DNA from 3 places in the Fusibacter sp. JL298sf-3 genome. Region 1 is predicted to be linked to each of the others. Evidence: predicted binding sites of a transcription regulator. Region 1 holds the regulator's gene; each other region holds the start of a gene.
What was found. Region 1 encodes Rex, which represses fermentation and respiration genes when NADH is low (regulators of the CRP and FNR family bind a similar motif). Its sites were predicted from a motif close to ATTGTTAANNNNTTAACAAT; they were not measured.
Positions count from the first base shown of each region.

Region 2: the regulator Rex is predicted to act here: its motif matches at 2,723-2,742, upstream of hypB (hydrogenase nickel incorporation protein HypB).
Region 3: the regulator Rex is predicted to act here: its motif matches at 2,705-2,724, upstream of eutJ (ethanolamine utilization protein EutJ).

Region 1 is NZ_CM132608.1:1,985,735-1,989,968, forward strand. It holds gene ACR6HW_RS09470 (MATE family efflux transporter) at 1-146, opposite strand, end outside; gene ACR6HW_RS09475 (MarR family winged helix-turn-helix transcriptional regulator) at 313-768, opposite strand; gene ACR6HW_RS09480 (acetyl-CoA C-acetyltransferase) at 793-1,977, opposite strand; gene ACR6HW_RS09485 (redox-sensing transcriptional repressor Rex) at 2,122-2,751, opposite strand; gene ACR6HW_RS09490 (AraC family transcriptional regulator) at 3,030-3,875, opposite strand; gene ACR6HW_RS09495 (ABC-F family ATP-binding cassette domain-containing protein) at 4,014-4,234, shown strand, end outside.
Region 2 is NZ_CM132608.1:2,317,579-2,321,812, forward strand. It holds gene ACR6HW_RS11025 (FAD-dependent oxidoreductase) at 1-2,011, opposite strand, end outside; gene hypB (hydrogenase nickel incorporation protein HypB) at 2,014-2,676, opposite strand; gene ACR6HW_RS11035 (helix-turn-helix domain-containing protein) at 3,329-4,234, shown strand, end outside.
Region 3 is NZ_CM132608.1:357,882-362,115, forward strand. It holds gene ACR6HW_RS01740 (helix-turn-helix domain-containing protein) at 149-1,273, shown strand; gene ACR6HW_RS01745 (BMC domain-containing protein) at 1,488-1,784, opposite strand; gene eutJ (ethanolamine utilization protein EutJ) at 1,794-2,639, opposite strand; gene ACR6HW_RS01755 (helix-turn-helix domain-containing protein) at 3,299-3,706, shown strand; gene ACR6HW_RS01760 (DUF1871 family protein) at 3,768-4,034, opposite strand; gene ACR6HW_RS01765 (helix-turn-helix domain-containing protein) at 4,127-4,234, opposite strand, start outside.

The DNA.
Region 1 (4,234 bases):
GCAAGCCCCACGGCGGCAAGCTGCACTTCTCCGATTCGACCGATCATCATCGTGTCGAGGAGATTCAACGCCGTTGTAATAAGATTTTGAATAATGATGGGCAATGTCAATGCCAACAGATAGCGATTAAATTGTTTCTTTTCCATGGTACTCTCTCCCCTAACGCGTTAATTTTTCACAAAAAAAGAACACCCACCTTGAGTTTTTTTCAAGTGGATGTTCAACACTCCGCCGTAAAGGCGATTTGCATATTTTTTTAACTTTACTGATTATACGCAGTGGAGACCCCCTTGTCAAGCCCTCCACGCGTATTTATTTGTTGACTTCGTACTTTTCAGTATGGTATTGAACCAACTTACTGACGAATTTCAAAATCGCTTTCTCTTCGTTGATGCTGATGTCGCCGAGGACAAACGCCAACTCCTTGCTTTGCTCGCGGACGATTTTCTCATATACCACGCGCCCCGCCGACGTCAGTTCAAGGCATTGCCCCCTGCCGTCGGTCTCGTCCTGACGCTTGATGAGCAATTTAAGCATCATCAGGCGCTTGCATGTCGTGGTCACGAGATTTCGGTCCACTTCCAGCGAGTCGATGAGTTCGTTGAGTCGAATGGGTTCTTGTTCACCAATGCGCTTAATCATAAGCATTTCCATCAAACTGATTTTAAAGCCCAAGTCCCTTTTAAAAAAGCCCGACTTGTCTTGCATCAAAAGTTTTGTGTGGAATCGGTCTAAAATCCGGCCGATTTCATTTGTGTAATTCGCCATCGACTGTCCTTTCTAAAACGCCTTTTATTCTGCGCGCTTTACAATTACCGCTTCGCCCATACCGCCGCCGATACACAGCGTCGCCAAACCGTAAGTGCCCTCGCGCTTAACCAGTTCGTGAATCAATGTGACCAAAATTCGATTGCCCGACGCACCGATTGGGTGTCCGAGGGCAATTGCGCCGCCGTTGACATTGACTTTTTCTTGGTCGAGACCGAGCTCTTTTGATACGGCAAGCGCCTGTGCGGCAAACGCCTCATTGGCTTCAACGAGGTCGAGGTCCGAAACCGAAAGGCCCGATTTTTCAAGCGCCTTTCGACTTGCCGGTACGGGACCGATGCCCATAATCTTTGGATCGACACCTGCAGAAGCGTAGCCCACCACTGAGCATAGCGGCTTCAACCCGAGGGCGTCGGCCTTTTCCTTCGTCATCACGACGACACAAGAAGCGCCGTCGTTAATGCCGGACGCATTGCCCGCCGTTACCGTGCCGTCCTTCTTAAACGCCGGTCTCAATTTCGCCAGTTTTTCTTCTGTCGTCTCCTTGATGTACTCGTCTTTATCGAAAACAATAGGGTCCCCTTTTCTCTGAGGAATCGTCACCGGTACGATTTCGTCGTCAAATCGACCGGATTCACGCGCCTTAAACGCACGCGACTGAGACAGGTACGCCAATCCGTCCTGTGCCTCTCTTGTAATACCCCATTTTTCTGCAATGTTTTCAGCTGTTATCCCCATGTGATAGTTGTTGAAAGCTTCCCAAAGGCCGTCCATCACCATCACGTCGTACAGTTCGCCGTTCCCCATGCGCTGGCCCCATCTGCCGGATTTAATCAAATAAGGCGCCATGCTCATGTTCTCAGTACCACCTGCGACCACCACGTCGTTGTCGCCGGCGAGAATCGATTGAACCGCCATGGAAACTGTTTTAAGACCGGAACCGCAAATCATGTTCACCGTTGTACACGGCACCGATTCCGGGTAACCTGCGCCAACCCAGCACTGTCTCGCAATGCCTTGGCCGTAGCCGGCTTGTAGAACAGAACCGAAGAGCACTTCGTCAACCGCTTCAGGTGAAAGGCCGACTTTGTCCAGCGCACCTTTGATAACTGTGGTGCCTAAGTTTGCAGGGGTTACCCCTTTTAAACTGCCGCCAAAAGCACCGATGGCCGTACGAACAGCACTGACAATAACCACTTCTCTTTTCATGTTGTACCTCCCTAAGTTTAATGTGTTACAATCCCTAGAGAATATTTTATCAAAAAAACGAGACTAGGTCATGCCCAGTCCCGCATTTTCTTTATCTTTTTTTTAACATGCAAAGAGCGTAATTATGCAGTGGTTTTGATAGAATTATTCTTTTTCTTTTAAGAAATATGAAAGTGTTAACAGATTATCTATCAAATGGACATTTTCCACAACAATGTCTTCGCGTACTTTTAAGTCGATTGGCGCAAAATTCCAAATCGCCTTAATGTTCGTCTTTTGAATGCGGTCTGCCACATCTTGAGCGCCCGCACGGCTCGTACAGATGTAGACGATTTCAATGTTGTTTTCTTCAACATAGGTATTGAACTCGTCGATGTCGTAAACTTGAACACCGTTGATGTTAAGCCCAACCAATTTGGGGTTGATGTCGAACATCGCTTTTAAATGAAAGCCCAATCTGCTGAAACTCGAATAGTTGGCCAGTGCCTGTCCCATATTTCCCGCTCCGACAATGGCAACGTTGTATTCGCGTGTCAAACCTAGGATTTTCCCGATTTCCGTATAGAGGTCGTCGACGTTGTAGCCGTACCCCTGTTGTCCGAAACCGCCGAAGTTATTGAGGTCCTGACGAATTTGCGATGCTGTAAATCCTATTAATTTACTCAATTCCTTTGAAGATATACGTTTAATATCTTTGTCGAGGAGGTCTTTCAAATACCGATGGTATTTTGGCAATCTCCTAATAACTGCTACTGATATGTTTTTTTCTTTCATTACTCACCTCATCGTTCTTTAAGCCTTATTCGTATATTGTACCATTTTTTACTAAAGGTTGTCAAATAAATAACAATCTTTTTTCGCACCAATTATCGTCTTAGAGTTGATTATACCCAATAAATGCCCAACTAACAACCTTTTAACGCAACTTCAGCCCCCGTTGGTCACCGAGACCTCGTTATTTTTTTCTTTAAAATTTTCTTAATATTTTAGAAAAAAAGCGGCCTGTCTATTATACACACAAAAAAACAGCGCTCGAAAGCACTGTTTTTCAGCTATTCTTTCAATAGAACAGGAATCCAAATCTCGCAGAAGCACTCTGAGGCGCCGTAGTATTCAAAATCCGTTCCCGGCGCCATTTCATAGGTCGATCCCGGCAGAAATTCTTTAAAAATGCGTTCCCACATAGCGCCGATACACGCACCGTCGTCACCAACACACGGGAAAACCGCCCACAGCGCCTCTGGAACGCTCCAAACTCGGTACCCCTCCGGCACAGCGCCACCGGTGTATACTTTGCCGATGCCGTAATCGAAAAACTGACTGGCATGCTCCGTGGCACTGCAGAGGCCGTATACCCCGCCGTCTGAACTGAACGCCTCAAAAGTGCCGTCGTTTTGGCACGCCGTCCAAAAATCCGGTATGTCTCGATTGGATGCCTTTGACGTCTCTTCCTGATTAAACGCGCGTACTTTGCACAGCACGTCAAATGCAGCGCGCTTTTCTACTCTGTAATCCAACAGTTGTCCTCCTTCTAAAATCATTTTTAAGACGAGGCGGTTATAAGATTTGAGCGGTGCCCCAGTACGCTTGGCTTTAAGCGGCGTCATGCCGTGAAACCGCGCAAATGCCCTAGAAAAACTTTCAGGACACTCGTAGCCATAACGAAAGGCGACTTCTATAATAGAATCGTCGCTATGTGTCAGGTGTTCACCGGCCAAAGACAGACGCCTATTGCGCATGTAGACAGACGGCGTGGTTCCCGTGGTCAGCTTGAACATCCGGTGAAAATGATACGGCGATAGACATAGATGCGCCGCCACCTCTTCATAAGTAATCCCGTCCAACAGATGCGCTTCCATAAACGCCACCGATTTTTGCATATCCGCTATCAATGCCATAACGACCTCCTCTAGATTTAGTATAAGACAGTTTGTGAGCTACTTCTTGACATTTCCTGTCCTCTTTTGTCACGCGCTTTCATTCTACCAGTGTATCATGTATAATGAATCTGATAACTCTAGAAAAGGAAGTAGACCATGATTGCATTATCTTGTACGGGCATCTGCAAAACCTACGGCATCGACACCATCTTGGAAGATTTGTCTTTCACAGTGGGCGTCGGCGACAAAGTAGGGCTAATCGGCGTCAATGGCGCCGGTAAAACCACCTTGATTAAAATCCTGGCCGGTATCGAAACCAAAGACGCCGGCGAGATCTTTATATCCAAAGACATGACCACCGGATACTTAGAGCAAAA
Region 2 (4,234 bases), 330 kb from region 1:
TGCGCACAGGGCCCCAAGCGTTGTGGATGCCGATTTCTTCTTCCAGTGCTTCGTCGACTTCTTCTTTGTGTGCCGGCATGTGGTCTCTCGCCTCTAGGCAATAGAGGTCTGTTTGAGACACGCTGTCGAGACGGGTGGCGCTACGTGCCACATCGATGGCCACGTTGCCGCCGCCGATGACCACGACTTTTCCGGTGACGCCGGTGTCTTCGCCGAGGTTGAGTTTTCTGAGGAAGTCCACACCGCTGAACACGGCGTCTGCGTCTTCCCCTTCGATGCCCAGCGCTCTGCCGGACTGCGCGCCAATGGCGATGTAGAACGCGTCGAACCCTCTTTTTCTCAGGTCTTTAAGGGTCACGTCGACGCCCACTTCCACACCGGTTTCAAAAGTGACGCCCATCTCTCGAATGACGTCGATTTCCGCTTCGAGCACGTCTTTTTCAAGTCGGTAAGAGGGGATGCCCAGTGTGAGCATGCCGCCCATGCGCTTTTCTTTTTCGAAGATGGTCACATCGTAGCCGTCCAGTGCCAAGTCGTAGGCACAAGTGAGCCCCGATGGGCCAGAGCCGATAATGGCGATTTTCTTATCGCTGTAGTCGTGGCGCTTTTTAGGAATAAATCGCGTCCCTGTTTCAAGGTCTTTTTCGGCGATAAATTTCTTGATGTCGTCCACTGCCACGGCTTCGTCGATGTCGCCGCGGGTACAGTCTTCTTCGCACAGTCTCGGACAGATACGGCCGCAGACAGCAGGCAGTGGGTTGTGCTTTTTAATCAGTTCAAGGGCTTCGGTGTACTTGCCTTGAGACGCCAGTTTGACGTAGCCCTGTACCGGAATATGTGCCGGACACTTGGTGATACAAGGTGCCGTACCGGAATCGAGGGTATTTTTGCGGTTGACGCGGTAGTCGCTGTTCCACTTGTCTTCTTCCCACGCGCTGTTTCGCGGCGTCACTTTGGTCACGGTTTCGTCCAGCGGCGTCTTTGAACAGAGCTTTTGACCGAGGCGCAGAGCGTTGGTCGGACACACGTCTACACATTCGCCACAGGCGACGCACTTGCTCTCGTCCACCACCGACTTGTAGTTGGAACGCACGATGTCGTTGTTGAGGTACTCGTTGGCCAAACGCATGGCGTAGCAGCCGCAGCCGCAGCAGTTGCAGATGGCGTGTGTGTGTCCCGGTGAGTCGAGGTTGGGAATGGAGTGCATCAGGCCGTTGTCTTCCGCTCTGCGGATGATTTCGTAGGCTTCTTCCCTTGTGATTTCACGGCCTCTGCCGGTTTTAATATAGTATTCCGCCGCGTGGCCCAGCTGGATGCACATCTCTTCTTTTAAGTGACCGCAACCTTCGCCCATGGCCTCTCTCGACGTTCTGCACGAACAGTCGGATACAGAGAAGACGTCGGATTCTTCAAGGTGTTTTGAAAGTTCTTCGTAAGACGCTTTGCGCGAGTTGCCGTCGATGGAGCGTTCAATAGGTAAAACGCGCATCGGGCCGGCGCCGATGGGCATAATGCCGGCGGCCATAGGGCCCTTTTTGCTGCCGAAGTAGTAGAAGGCCTCAGCCACTTCCGGGTGCTTTGCCACCAGTTCTCTGTTGTTGTTAATCATCTCGAGGTGGCCCGGTACGAAGATGTCGTGCCAGTACATGTCCACGCCGTCGACAGTGTTCCAGAACGTCACCCCTGTCCACGCCAAGTGATCGAGGGCCTTTTTAACTTTGTTTAGCGGCTCCCCGGCGGCTTTGGCAATGGCCTCGGCGCTCATTTTTTCTCTAAACGCCACATGGAGGGCGATTTTTGCCTGATACGGTGTGAGAATCGGCTCCAGCGCGTAGTATTCCGGTCCGAATGGAATGGCCTCGCGGCTGCTGCCCGCTTTGGTTCTGCCGATTTTATTGGCAAGATCGAGAATTTCCTGACGGTAAGGTCTACCGTCGACATCTGCCCAATTCAGCGCAAAGTTAAAGCGCTCGGATTTGTTGAAGTTGGTTTTTTGTTGATTTTTAGCCATGGTTACCCCCGCCCCATTTGTTTTTTAATCCAGTTTGCCCAGACGTCTATGCCTTCGCCGGTCTTCGCTGAAATCGCAAAGATTTCAATGTCTGGGTTCAATTTGCGCACGCGCTTTTCCAGCAGCGGCATGTCGAAGTCAAAGTGCTCGATGGTGTCCACTTTGTTAATGAGCAGTGCGTCGACTTTTGCAAAGATCATCGGGTACTTCAGCGGCTTGTCGTCGCCTTCCGGTACGCTGAGTATGGCGATGTTCTTCATCGCGCCCGTGTCGTAGCCCACCGGACAGATGAGGTTGCCGATGTTTTCGAGAAACACCAGATCCAAATCGTCGATGCCCAGTTCGTCAATACCGGCACGAGTCATTGTAGCGTCCAAATGGCACAACCCGCCAGTGTGCATTTGAACCGCTTTTGCCCCTGCCGCTTGGACGGTCTTGGCGTCTACGTCGGAATCCACGTCGGCTTCGATGACGCCGACGGCCATGTCGCTTTTCAGCGCTTCAATGGTGCGCACCAAAGTCGTGGTCTTGCCGCTGCCCGGCGACGACATGACGTTGATTAAAAAGGCGTTCTTTTCGCGCAGTGCCGCTCGGCTTTCGTCGGCTACTTTTTTGTTGTCTTCATGAATGTTCTTTTGGATTGAAAAAATTTTGAGTTCACTCACACGGTCACCCCTCTCCTAAATACAAGAAACACTAGTGTCCTGTAGCGTTGAGATTTAATTAAAAATGTCAGATAGTCTGTATCAGTGCAAGGCAAAAGATCGACGACAATGCGGGACATTGTCGAGAGATTTTAACGCCGCAATGATGCAGAGTAGATGAGCAGTTTTTTTAATTATGAACGCTACAGGACACTAGCATATACCCTCTATAGAAACAGCCCGTACGGCATGGTCGCCGTCAAAAAGGATTTAAAAAGCCCCAATCGTCGACTGTTTTTATCAATAAGTTTTATTCGGCGGCCTTCGCGATGACAAACAGCCCGCCGGCAACTGACTTTGTGGATTTTTTTACAGGGCAGAACCACTTCTCAACTTGAAAAATCGGTTCTGTTACGGTGATTATAACAAGCCGATTTTTCAGTGGCAACAGACGCCAACAGGTAAATTTAAGCCCCTTTTTACTTTGGCAAAGTGTTTACAAGTGTACGCATTGATAAACATTGGGAAAACGTGCGATTTCTTTGCGTTTTGGTCACAAACTGTTAACAGAAAGCTAAAGTAAAATAATTTTTTCACAAACGTTCTCATGTTGTGGAAATGCAGTATCCATGTTAAACTTTTCATAAAGTTAGGCACGCGAAAGGGGGGCGCCGTGAACCGAGAACAGAAGTTTAAAATTATCGCCGAAGGCCAGAAATTTGGCGTCTCGGAGACTTGTCGTCAGTACGGGATTTCGAGGACGCTTTACTACCGTTGGTTGAACCGCTACAAGTCCGGCGGTATCGAGGGACTCGACCCCGTCAAAAAGCAGTTTACGCCGGTGAATAAGACGGGTCGAGACGCGGTGGAGAGCATTTTAACGCTTGTGAAGATTTACCCGAAACGCGGGCCTAGAGAGCTGAAATTCTTGCTGGAGGAGTTCGGGTGTCACATGAGCGAATCGGCAGTTTACAATGTGTTAAAGCGCCACAATTTGTCCACGAGAGATCGGCGCCTAAAGTTTTCGAGAAAGAAACCACCTGCTGCCCGTGCGCCGCTGCCCGATTTCGGCACAATGGCCAGTGGGGAATGCTGGCTCTTTTGGGCGACGCCGTACGGCAAGTTTGAAACATCCGGCACAATTTACGAGTACACGATTTTCGACTGTAAGAGCAAAATCGCCTGCTCCAGACTCTATCAGGAGCTGTCGTTTGAGAACTTCGAGGACTTGCTCACTGCTGTGGCCATGCCGGTTGCGCAAGGCCTCGATTTCAATATTAAACACCTGTGCTTTTTTGAAGACGACCAGCGGAACAAGCAGGCTTTTTTAGACGGCGTACAGAAAACGCTTCAGGCGGGGGGCTACGACAGCGCCATCCACTTGTTGAAAGACGCCGACGTACCGAAGGGCGTCGGGCAACTCCGCGAGGGCTACACCCGCTACTGTCTGACATTTTTAATGCCCTTTGTGCAGTCGGGGATGGCGTTTGCGGGGCTGAAGATGCTTTTGCAAAAACATATTCGCGATTACAACCTGCACCATGTGTTCGACTACGATGGGCAGATGTGTTCGCCACTG
Region 3 (4,234 bases), 1.6 Mb from region 1:
TAAAAAATAAAGTACAATGATGCCAAACATCAATTCATGTAAAGTATGATATTAAGAGACTTATTTACATTAAAAGTGTAGTATAATTATACTTTTGTGTCAATGGTTATTTTTTGCTATTTTTGTGGTAGGAAATTGGAGGATCCAAATGAACAATTCATCTGTTGGGGAAAAAATAAGAGAACTTAGAAAAAGCAAAGGCTTTACACTTGCTCAAGTAGCTGGAGAGGCGTATACAAAGGGTTATATTAGTCAGGTAGAACTTGGAAGGGTAAATCCATCATTTAAGCTGCTATCACATATTGCAAATAAACTTGGTATTGAAGTAGAGCAGATAGTAAGTACTGAAAGAAATCTTGATTATCAGCTAGCTTTGATAGAGTATAAATATGCGAGTAAGAAATACGATGACGTTCTAGATATATGTAAGGATGTTGATGGTACTATTGATAATCCTACAATATCGAAGATAAAATTGTTTCAAGTGAAAGCGCTTCATTATATGGGGCATTATGAGGAATGCATCGATTTGGCGACAAAGATATCAGAAGCAGAACATAGTTGGAATAGCAATCATCGATTAGAGGCATATTCTTTCATCGCGGGTTCTCTTTTTGACAAAAAGCAGTATTCTGATGTTATTAAATTATATGATTTTGTGATAGAGTTTGCAGCTAAACGTCAGTTGAACCATTCTAAGTTATTGGCAAACATGTACTTAAATAAGGCCACTGCCTATCAGAACTTAGGGGATTACACTAGCGCAATAGCCATATATGATGAGGCAGTAACATTCGCAAGGGATCATGAATGCATGGAAACTATTGTTGATGCATATCTTCGATTAGGTTTTTGTCATTATAAGTGTGCTCATTATGAAATAGCAAAAAAGAATATTTTTAACAGTTTAAGAATTAACAAAGCATTGGATATTGAACGCCCTCAAGCCGAAGCTCTTATTGTATTGAGCTACATCATGTATAGCGAGAAGAACTATAAAGGGGCAATAGCACTGTCAGAAAAGGCATTGTTCCTGTTCAAGAAAAGTGAGAGTGCTCAGGGCATAGTAGAATGCTTGTTAGCACAAGCGAAGGCTTATATGGAGATAAATCAAAGTGAATCCGGTATGAAAGTATTGCATGAATGTGTAATAAATATCGAACGAAAAGGTTATGAATTAATAGAACGAGAACAGCTAAAACAAGTTGCAAGTACTTGCGCACAATTTGGATTACATCAAGAGGCAAGTAGAATTTTCTCAAGACTCGTTTAAGAGTCAATGTAAGCATTGCTATTTGCACATGCTTTCTAACGCACATACTCAAACTTCTCCCCCTCTGCTAAAATCATCTTAGAAATGAGGTGAATCCCAATAAAAGGTGAAGCTAATAAAGCGAAGTGGCCTGGAAAAGAGTCCGTAAATCTATCCTTCTTGTTGTCTAAAAAGCGACCGTGTTTTGAGCCGGTCGCTTGATTTGTGTTTCAGGTTATTTGTTGTTTTTAAGAGCGCTCTTTATGGTCTCTACGGCTGATTCTACTGAGGATGTATCGCCGAATATGGCAATCATAATCATGTTTTGCGGACAGCTTCCTCTGACGTCGAGCACTTTGACACCAACTGCTTTTTCTGCGATGTCTATGGCGCAAATCATATCGATCATGCGACCTTGTACCAGACCTATGGCATCTGTGTTTTCTACAGAGGTCATTGCTCCGGGTGCCGTGCGCTTTGCGATAACGTCCAAAGTGCCCGCCGTTGGAGATTTAATTATTTTAAAGTCCATGTGCCCCTCCTATTCTATAACATCCTGTGTACAGCTTAGAGCAATTCCCAAAGGTGTAACAAACATTGGGTTGTTGGGTTTGTGCGTCGTTATAGCCGTTTTCTTTTCGATGATGCCTTCAATACCTGCTAGACAACAAGTTCCGCCGACGAGAAAAAGTTCTTCAACGTGATGCCCGACAATATGCTGATTGACGATGGAAGCGACTTTCTCCACAACGGGTTTGAGGACAGGCAGCAGCTCTTTGTGATGTTTCGGGTCGCGTTTGTACACTTCGGCTTCCTTTACCGGCAGCTTGTAAGCGCCTGCCACAACAAGTGAAAAGTGTGTACCACCTGTGGGTTCGTCGGCAATGTACACGACTTTACCGTCTTTTAAAATTGAAATTCCCGTTGTACCGCCACCGATATCCACGACAGCGCCGTTTTGAATGTTCAAAACGTTGTTTGCAGCCGTGGGCTCGTCTAAAAGACAAGTGAGCTCAAAGCCCGCCGCTTGTACGACATTTTTAACTGCGCCGGAATCGACATTCTCTGTCCCAGGGGGTATCGCTGCAGCAGCGTATGTGAGTTCGGTTCCCAGTTTGGCTTCAATCTCTTCTTTTAACGCCCTGACAATGCGCACAGCGCCGATGTAGTCGACGACCATACCATCTCGCACGACATCTGCGTATCGGTAGGCACCGGCCACCGGCTCGTAATCTTCATTGAGTACCGCCAATACCACACAAGCAGTTCCGAGGTCCACGCCGGTATAGTACACAGCAGACTTTTCCAAAATAGGTTGTTCCACAACGGACTCAAACGTATTTATCAACTGATTACAGCTTTCGTAATTTGGTTTTTTCTTTGACATTTTTACCTCCAAGTAAAGTGCAAATCACATAGGTCAATTGGAGACTACTTCTAATGTATTGTCTCGTTGAGATTTAATTAAAAATGCCAGATAATCTGTATCCGTGCAAGGCAAACTATCGACGATAATGCAGGACATTGTCGAGAGATTTTAACGCTGCAATGATGTAGAGTAGATGAGCAGTTTTTTAATTGTGAACGATACAAGACACTAGGCTTGCGTTTAACAGTCAGTTCCCTAAGCCAACTGTTTACTCTTCCCCGCAGTCGAGTCGCAATGGCGTCGCCTGTTAGCAAAGCAGCCCTCTCCGCCTTCCCTATTGTGCGTGTTCAGACTTTGTCTTTTGCTTTCAAATAGTAAGCAGAATGAACAATCGAATGGTCTGTACAGTTCTTGTGTCGGCAGACTCTACATCGACACAAGCGCCGTCAAAAAACAAAGCCTTAATAAATTTTAACTTATAGTGGCCCCCTATTTCAACCGGTTTTTTTGAACCCATGCGATTTTTTGGCGCCCGTATGCATTTTATCATCTTTATTTCCAAAAGTCATAGAAAAGAATATCGTTCAATGTTAAACTGTTGGTACTTGTATTTTTACATAGAGATAACGCGACAACTCTTTTTATCACATCAATAGAAATCTAAGGAGGGATTGTGTATGGCAGTTGCCCTTATCGTCGACGAAGCAATGGAAAACCTACTGCGCCCTTCAGGGAGTATACACAAGGAAAAACACTATTGTCTCAAAATCAGTACTGCCTATATTAAGCGCCACTTTAAGGAGAAACTCTCTCTTGAAAAGGTGGCGGCACAGGTCTATATGACCCCAAAGTCTTTCAGTCACTTTTTCATAAGAGAAATGGGGTTTCCGTTTACCGAATACATTGTCAAATTACGTGTTGAACACGCTTGCCGACTACTTGAGACGACGCGGTATCCGGCGTATAAAATTTCTGCCGAGTGCGGTTACGCTGATCCGGCCTATTTTAATCGTGTCTTTTCAGCACAGATGAAAATGACGCCTCATACTTATCGCAAGAAAATGTTTACAAGGACAAATGGCTAGTGGCAGATACAAAAAACATGGAACGGCTTTGCGTGACTGTTCCATGTTTTTTATGTTGTGTTTATCGCACGATTTGTATATTTTGTGTTGCAAGCTGTTCGATTATTTTTTCTGCAACAGCATTGCATTCAGCTTTGTTGCATTTGAAGACCTCTTTACCGAATTGGTTCGTAAAAACCCTATGAATTTCTTCTGCTAAAGTATCACGTGTCACCTTATTGGCTCTAATAAATTCTTTTAACAGAGCCACTTCGTTCTCGTACTCGTCTGCCGGCGCATGTGGGAACATGTCAATTGGATCCCATTTGTCAATTTGTGTCTGTATCATATAAAAACTCGCTTTCTTGTGGGCAGTGTTCATTGCGTTTCACTCTAACAACTGTCACCTTTAATCGCTATTAAACTTTCTCATCGTTCATGCTACCCACCGTGTAATAAACGTCTCATTTCTGTAGGCTTCATCGCAAAAACTTGCTTAAAGGCCTTGTAGAAATGAATTTTACTGTTGTATCCCACAGCCTTTGCTAT